Regions from separate parts of the Bacillus sp. ISL-75 genome, predicted to be linked through region 3. Evidence: riboswitches for the same ligand, from Rfam matches in the RefSeq annotation. Region 3 holds a riboswitch; each other region holds the start of a gene.
What was found. A riboswitch is a leader RNA that binds a small molecule or an ion and turns the genes downstream of it on or off. The one in region 3 is predicted to bind thiamine pyrophosphate.

Region 1 (2,275 bases), on a different contig from region 3:
TCGTAAGAGGTCCAAGTGTGTAGAATGGTGCTTCCTGACACACTTCTAGTTGTTTATCCATATTTTCTTTAATTAGGTGCATAGGTACGTGTCCAGGTCCTTCAACCATTACCTGTACATCATGTTCCCAAGCAATTTTTGTTAGCTCTCCAAGAGTCTCTAATTCTGCAAACTGCGCTTCATCATTGGCATCTGCAATAGACCCTGGACGTAAACCATCCCCTAATGAGAATGCAACATCATAAGACTTCATTATTTCGCAGATTTCTTCAAAGTGAGTATATAAAAAGCTTTCTTTATGGTGGTGTAAACACCATTGTGCCATGATTGATCCACCGCGGGATACAATACCTGTTAACCGTTTTGCGGTTAATGGAACATATCGTAAAAGAACACCAGCATGAATGGTGAAGTAATCAACACCTTGCTCCGCTTGTTCAATCAAGGTATCACGGTAAATTTCCCATGTAAGATCTTCAGCAACACCATTTACTTTTTCAAGTGCTTGATAAATGGGGACGGTGCCGACAGGAACAGCTGAGTTTCGAATAATCCATTCTCGTGTTTTATGAATGTTTTTACCCGTTGATAGATCCATAATATTATCAGCACCCCAACGCGTGGCCCATGTCATTTTTTCAACCTCTTGTTCGATGGATGATGAAACAGCAGAGTTACCGATATTCGCGTTAATTTTAACATGAAAATTACGTCCTATTATCATAGGTTCTGACTCTGGATGATTGATATTAGAAGGAATAATCGCTCGACCTTTTGCAACTTCATCACGCACAAATTCAGGTTTCATATTTTCCCTTATTGCGATAAATTCCATTTCAGGAGTAATAATTCCCTTTTTTGCATAATGAAGCTGTGTCACATTTTTCCCTTTTTTTGCACGTAATGGTTTGCGCTTCAAACCCGGAAACACGTTATGATTGGCACGAGGATCATTTTCATCATTATACCCATTATCTACAGGCTTAATTTCTCGACCTTCATATTCTTCAACATCTGCTCGTTCATGAATCCATGTGCTTCGAATAGCAGGAAGACCTTTTGAAATGTCAACAGAATAATTTAGATCCGTATAAGGACCGCTTGTATCATACACGCGTACTGGAAGGTTTTCCTCTTCACCAAACGTACCTGTTGTCGGGCTTAACTCAATTTCACGCATTGGCACTTTAATGTCGGATCTCGAACCTGTTACATATACTTTTTTACTTCCTGGAAAACTAGACATGATGGAAATATTTTGTTCGTTTAATGATTTCGTTGACATAATAAATCTCTCCTTTTTTTGAATATAAAGGACGAGATACAGAACATAACAAGTGGAAAAGCTTATAAAAGTACATCAAAAAGCCGGGACCATAAATGGTTGGACCCGGCTAATATGTATGCAGAAGTATAGGTGTAGTAAAGATTGTCTATTCTAACTTCCCCACGCTGGTATGATCCAGATCAGGTCCCAAGAGTCAAGAAACTTCATCGTGTTTCTTTCTCAGCCCAACTTATTGGGCTCCCCTAGTTATTTATATTCAATTAGCTATATTATATATGAGTATCGTTTAAAATGAAAGACATAATATTATTTAAAGTGATATAGTCGTTTTAGATAGTTTGACTTCTTCCCAATAATATTGAATAGCCTCTTTCCTAACTACCTCTGGACAATCTATTTCATCATCCCAATGGTCGTAATTGTTTTCTCCATTTACATGATGGATATCCACACTATAATATTTATCTTTGAATTTGAAAATAATTACTACCATCTCGGAATATCCAGCATCATCATTTCCAAGTTCCTGAATAAATTCTATTCCGTAACTTTCATGGTTTTTACGTTCGGCAACAGAATCTAGTATAATTTTTTTAGGAAACTTCATCTTTCTCGCTCCTTCATTTTATAAGTTTACTTCATTATGAAATCACAATTATTGGGTCATTTCAAGTCTAAAAAATTGGCTCTTTTTCCATTCCACCCGTTGTACATTCCAGAGTACCAGGTTGATAGACGATCTCTTCTTCTATTAAAGTAAGCAGGATAGTTGTCAGACTCCCCTGCCCTAATTTGGTACTAATAGAACAGTTCTAATCATATTCTTAAAAAAGAAAACAATTAAGAAGGAGGTAAAGTTAGTTGATAAAAATTAAGGTTAGTTTACGGCCCATTGTAAGCAAGATAAATTTACCCACTATTTTGAAATCAACTATACTTCCGGGTGACTCAATTGAAAGATTATTTATTGCAACCCAGGTAGGAGAG
Region 2 (2,275 bases), on a different contig from region 3:
TTTAAGGAAGAATAGGGCGCAAGAATTGAACAATGATGGACTGTTTCAACAGTCCATTTTTCTTGGTCTTTAATCAGTTAAATGGCAGGTTTGTTCAATAAGAAAGTAGAATATTATGGGTTAATTTGCGGGTGTATTATATATTCATCTTTAATTTATATAATTATGCTAGTCGGTAATTAATTAGGAAAAATAATATTCTAATTAATTTTTCTATTATTTTTAACTAACAGAATTGTTTTATTATTCAGATATGTTATAATAGACCGATCTAAAAAAGAAAAGAGTGTTATAATGCGTAAGCATAAAAAATCATTTGAAGAGTTAATAAAAGAGAATAAGCAAGAATTACTTAAAGATAAACAAGCAATCGAAAAAATTGAAAAGCGTATAGAAAAACGCCATGAGGTTAAAAAGCTAGCTTAATATAGCTAGTTTTTTTATGGCAAGCGAAGCTGTTCGAAAAATTACTTTTACCGGTTCAACAGAGGTAGGTAAGGTACTTGTGAAACAATCTGCAGATACACTTAAGTGTGTTTCAATGGAGATGGGAGGTCATGCACCATTTATATATTTGATGATGCCGACATTGATTTAGCAGTTGAAGGGGCGATAAAAAGTAAATTTACTTCAGCAATCTAACAGACAAGTATGCACGTTCAATTTTGAAAAAGAAAAACATTTGACATTTCTGCCTGAAGTGTTAACATTATCCATGCAGGGAAATCATTACATGACAATTAAATAAATGACGCAATTCCGCTAGAGGTGCCTTTTTAAAGGGCTGAGATTGAAGTACTACTTCGGGACTCTATGAACCTGATCTGGGTAATACCAGCGTAGGGAAGTGGAAAACGGGATATTTGAAGAACGTATGTTTCTATTTCGAATTTTCGACCACTTTCTTACCTAAAGAAAGTGGTTTTTTGTTTTTCACTTTAGGCCTTCGAACTTCGGAATCTGCTTAAAAGGGGGAACGGGTATTTCAACTAGTGTAAAAGATAAAGAGTTACATATTATCTCCAATGGGAGAATGCCAATCGAACAGTTATGTGAAATTGTAAGCGAAATTCATCCATATATAACCGCGATTCATTTGCGGGAAAAACAAAAAACAGCCAAGGAACTTTTCCAAGCCGTCCAACGGTTAACAAATGAAAACATCCCACTATCAAAGATTATCATTAATGACCGAGTCGATGTTGCCTACGTTACAAGGGCTAGAGGAGTTCAATTAGCCTTCCATAGTTTAGATGCAGCGCTTGTGAAAGAAAATTTTCCTCAGCTTTTGCTCGGGAACTCCATCCACTCCTACGAGGAAGGACAACAAGCAAAAGAGAATGGTGCTGATTACGTGCTATATGGCCATGTCTTTCCTTCACAATCAAAACCGGGTAAGACCCCAAAAGGACTAGAGGAATTAGCAAGGCTCACCCAATTAGACATCCCGGTAATAGCCATCGGCGGGATCACACCTGAAAATACGGGGCAGGTACTTCAAGCAGGGTCAAAAGGGATCGCAGTCATGTCAGGAGTTTTAGATGCTCACGATCCATTAGCAGCAGTTAAGGCTTACCTAAATGTATTAAATGGAGATGAACAAAGTGGAAAATTCATTTGATGTGGCCATTATCGGAGGAGGAATTATCGGGTCCTCGATTGCCTATCAGCTCGCAAAAAGGGGAAGAAAAGTCGTCATAATTGAGAAGGAACGAGTCGCTTGCCAAGCGTCCAGTGCGGCTGCCGGAATGTTAGCAGCACAAGCAGAGCTTGAACAAGACGGTCCTTTATTCCAGCTAGCTTTAAAAAGTCAAGCGATGTTTTCAACGCTCGCAAGTGAGTTATTTGAATATACGGGAATTGATATTGAGTATGTGAATAAAGGAATGGTGAAAATTGCCGAAACCGAAGAAATAGCGATTGAAGTAAAAAAACAAGTCACCTTCCAAAAAAAATGGGATCCAACAATAACCTGGCTCGATGCAACGGAAGTTTGTGTGCTGGAACCATCTCTTTCACCAAGTGTAGCTGGAGGGATGTATCTCCCTCAGGATGGGCATGTGCAACCAGCAAAGTTAACACAAGCCTTTGTAAAGTCCGCGGAACATTTTGGTGCCAAAATATATGAAGAGACGGAGGTTCTGTCTTTTGTCTATGAAAACGGTCAAGTTAAAGGGGTAACCACCAGCAAGGGCGTCATCCATTGTGAACAGGTGGTTGTTGCCACTGGAGCTTGGGCGGCGAAATTAATGCAAGAATCAGGAATCGATATTCC
Region 3 (2,275 bases):
TAGACAGCATGGACGCCTAATGTATTTTGGGCCGTTACTGCAGTCAATGCCGACATCCCGAAAACATCTAGTTCCTGAAATGTCTTTAAATCCGCTTGAATTCCTGCTCCACCGCCGCTATCAGAACCAGCGATTGTTAATGCTTTTTTCATTTAAATTACCCCCAGTTATCGATTGAATTTTTTAACAGAAGCATGTGAAATGATATCTTCGGAAGAAACTAAAGTTAATTGGTTTAAGAATTCGATTTGGAAACTTCCAGGTCCCATTTCAACTGTTTTTGCTGCTGCCTTCTCTGCCGCGATTCCATAATACGTTAAAGCAGCCACTGAAGCTTGAAGCAGGTCCTTCTCCACTCCTGCAAACGCTCCAATCACAGAGGTTAATAAACAGCCAGTGCCTGTCACCTTCGTTAAAATTGGATGTCCATTTGACACGACATAGGTTGTTTTCCCATCCGATACGACATCCTCTTTTCCAGTGATGACGACAAGTCCATTCAATTTTTGTGCTGAAGTAATAGCTAGTTCAATGATATTTCCTTTTACATCCCCAGCATCGACGCCCTTGATTTCCCACTTTTCACCAACCACATTGGCAATTTCGGCTGCGTTTCCTCTAATCACAGAGACTTTTACCTCGTTCATAATTCGTTGCGCGGTTTCGGTTCGATATCGAGTAGCCCCCGCACCAACCGGGTCAAAAATGACGGGAACACCGGATTCATTGGCCGCTTTTCCGGCAATGATCATCGATTCTACTGTCTGTGGGTTTAATGTTCCAATGTTCAATACTAATGAACTTGCAATCTTGGCCATATCTGCGACTTCCTCAACTGCATATGCCATAACCGGTGAGGCACCAAGGGCAAGGAGCCCATTTGCTGTAAAATTTGTGACGACAACATTAGTAATATTATGTACAAGCGGGTTAACCTTTCTAACTTCTTCCAACGTTTCATACAAACTGTTTTTTTCCATCTCAATTTCCCCGTTTCTTATTTAAAATAAAGGTTCGGTTAAACTTGGCCGATGATTTCCGCTCCATCAAATTAGCTTTAAAAATAAACAATGACCTTTAAACAGCCAAAATAAAAAAACCAGATCCATAAAAGGACCTGGTTAGTTAGTCAAAGAAATAATTAACATTCACTTGGCTACTTTCCTACGCTGGTATTATCCAGATCAGGTCCGAAGGGTTGAAAATTTCACCATTTTCTCTCAGCCTGTTTACAGGGCACCCCTAGTAGATCTAATACTTTATTTAATTAACTACATAATATTCCTATGGTACTAGAATGTAAAGGAAAAAGTACCAGTTAACATAACATTATTATTGTTGTTTGCTTTTATATGGGAAAGTAACAATAAATGTTGTCCCTTTATCTTTTTGGGAATGAATTTCTATCTGTCCATTTAATTTTTCCAAGCTTCTCTGCACCAATGATAAACCGATTCCCCGATTTTCACCCTTGGTAGAATACCCTTTGATAAATAAGCGATGTCTTACATCCTCATCGATTCCTTGTCCTGTATCATGGACCTCCAACGCTAGGACTTCATCGTAAAAGTCAAACCTTAAGGTAACTTTTTTATGTGGACGGTCCGCAACAGCATCTAGTGCATTATCGATTAAATTCCCGAGAATCGTTACCACTTCATGGGTTATTTCCTGCTGCTGTGGTTCAGGTAGACTTCCTTCCCCATCAATGATTAATTCACATCCATTTTCCCTAGCGAAGCTAAGTTTTCCTAAAATAAAACCTGCTAAAACAGGATCTTTAAAACGACTGACAACAAATTCTACTTCAGTTTGTTGGTGATCGACAATTTTGGTAATATATGACGAGACCATTTGATAGTCTTTCATATGAATTAAACCTGATATTACATGCAGTTTATTCATGAATTCATGTGACTGGGTTCTCAGTGCTTCCGCGTATAGCTTTACACCGGTTAATTGTTCAGCTAATTGCTTGATTTCGGTTTTTTCTCTGAATGTAGCAATCGCACCGACAATCTTTCCTTTGACAACCACCGGAACCCGATTGGTTAAAATGGTAATATGATTGATTTCTTGTTCTTGGTCTAATTGAGATTCCCCCGTTTCTAGAACAGAAGATAGCATAGAATTTGGCATGTAGTCATCCACTTTTCTTCCTAAAAAGGACCCATGAATGCCAGCTTTTTGAAGAAGTCGGATCCCCTCATTATTTACAAGAGTGGTAAACGCATCCTGGTCAACTGCCAAAATTCCTTCCTTTGTGGATTGGAGC

Region 1: it holds a riboswitch for thiamine pyrophosphate, as region 3 does, so the genes downstream of both, thiC (phosphomethylpyrimidine synthase ThiC) here and thiM (hydroxyethylthiazole kinase) in region 3, are expected to answer to the same signal.
Region 2: it holds a riboswitch for thiamine pyrophosphate, as region 3 does, so the genes downstream of both, tenI (thiazole tautomerase TenI) here and thiM (hydroxyethylthiazole kinase) in region 3, are expected to answer to the same signal.

What each region holds. Positions count from the first base shown of each region.
Region 1 is NZ_JAGGQX010000038.1:8,020-10,294, forward strand. It holds gene thiC (phosphomethylpyrimidine synthase ThiC) at 1-1,285, opposite strand, end outside; TPP riboswitch at 1,428-1,542, opposite strand; gene J7E63_RS16055 (hypothetical protein) at 1,599-1,895, opposite strand; gene J7E63_RS16060 (PQQ-dependent sugar dehydrogenase) at 2,150-2,275, shown strand, end outside.
Region 2 is NZ_JAGGQX010000072.1:13,351-15,625, reverse strand. It holds gene J7E63_RS29885 (CBO0543 family protein) at 1-5, shown strand, start outside; gene J7E63_RS26060 (FbpB family small basic protein) at 295-426, shown strand; partial or broken gene J7E63_RS26055 (aldehyde dehydrogenase family protein) at 428-636, shown strand; TPP riboswitch at 755-863, shown strand; gene tenI (thiazole tautomerase TenI) at 959-1,621, shown strand; gene thiO (glycine oxidase ThiO) at 1,596-2,275, shown strand, end outside.
Region 3 is NZ_JAGGQX010000006.1:29,899-32,173, forward strand. It holds gene thiD (bifunctional hydroxymethylpyrimidine kinase/phosphomethylpyrimidine kinase) at 1-152, opposite strand, end outside; gene thiM (hydroxyethylthiazole kinase) at 168-980, opposite strand; TPP riboswitch at 1,145-1,254, opposite strand; gene dcuS (DcuS/MalK family sensor histidine kinase) at 1,333-2,275, opposite strand, start outside.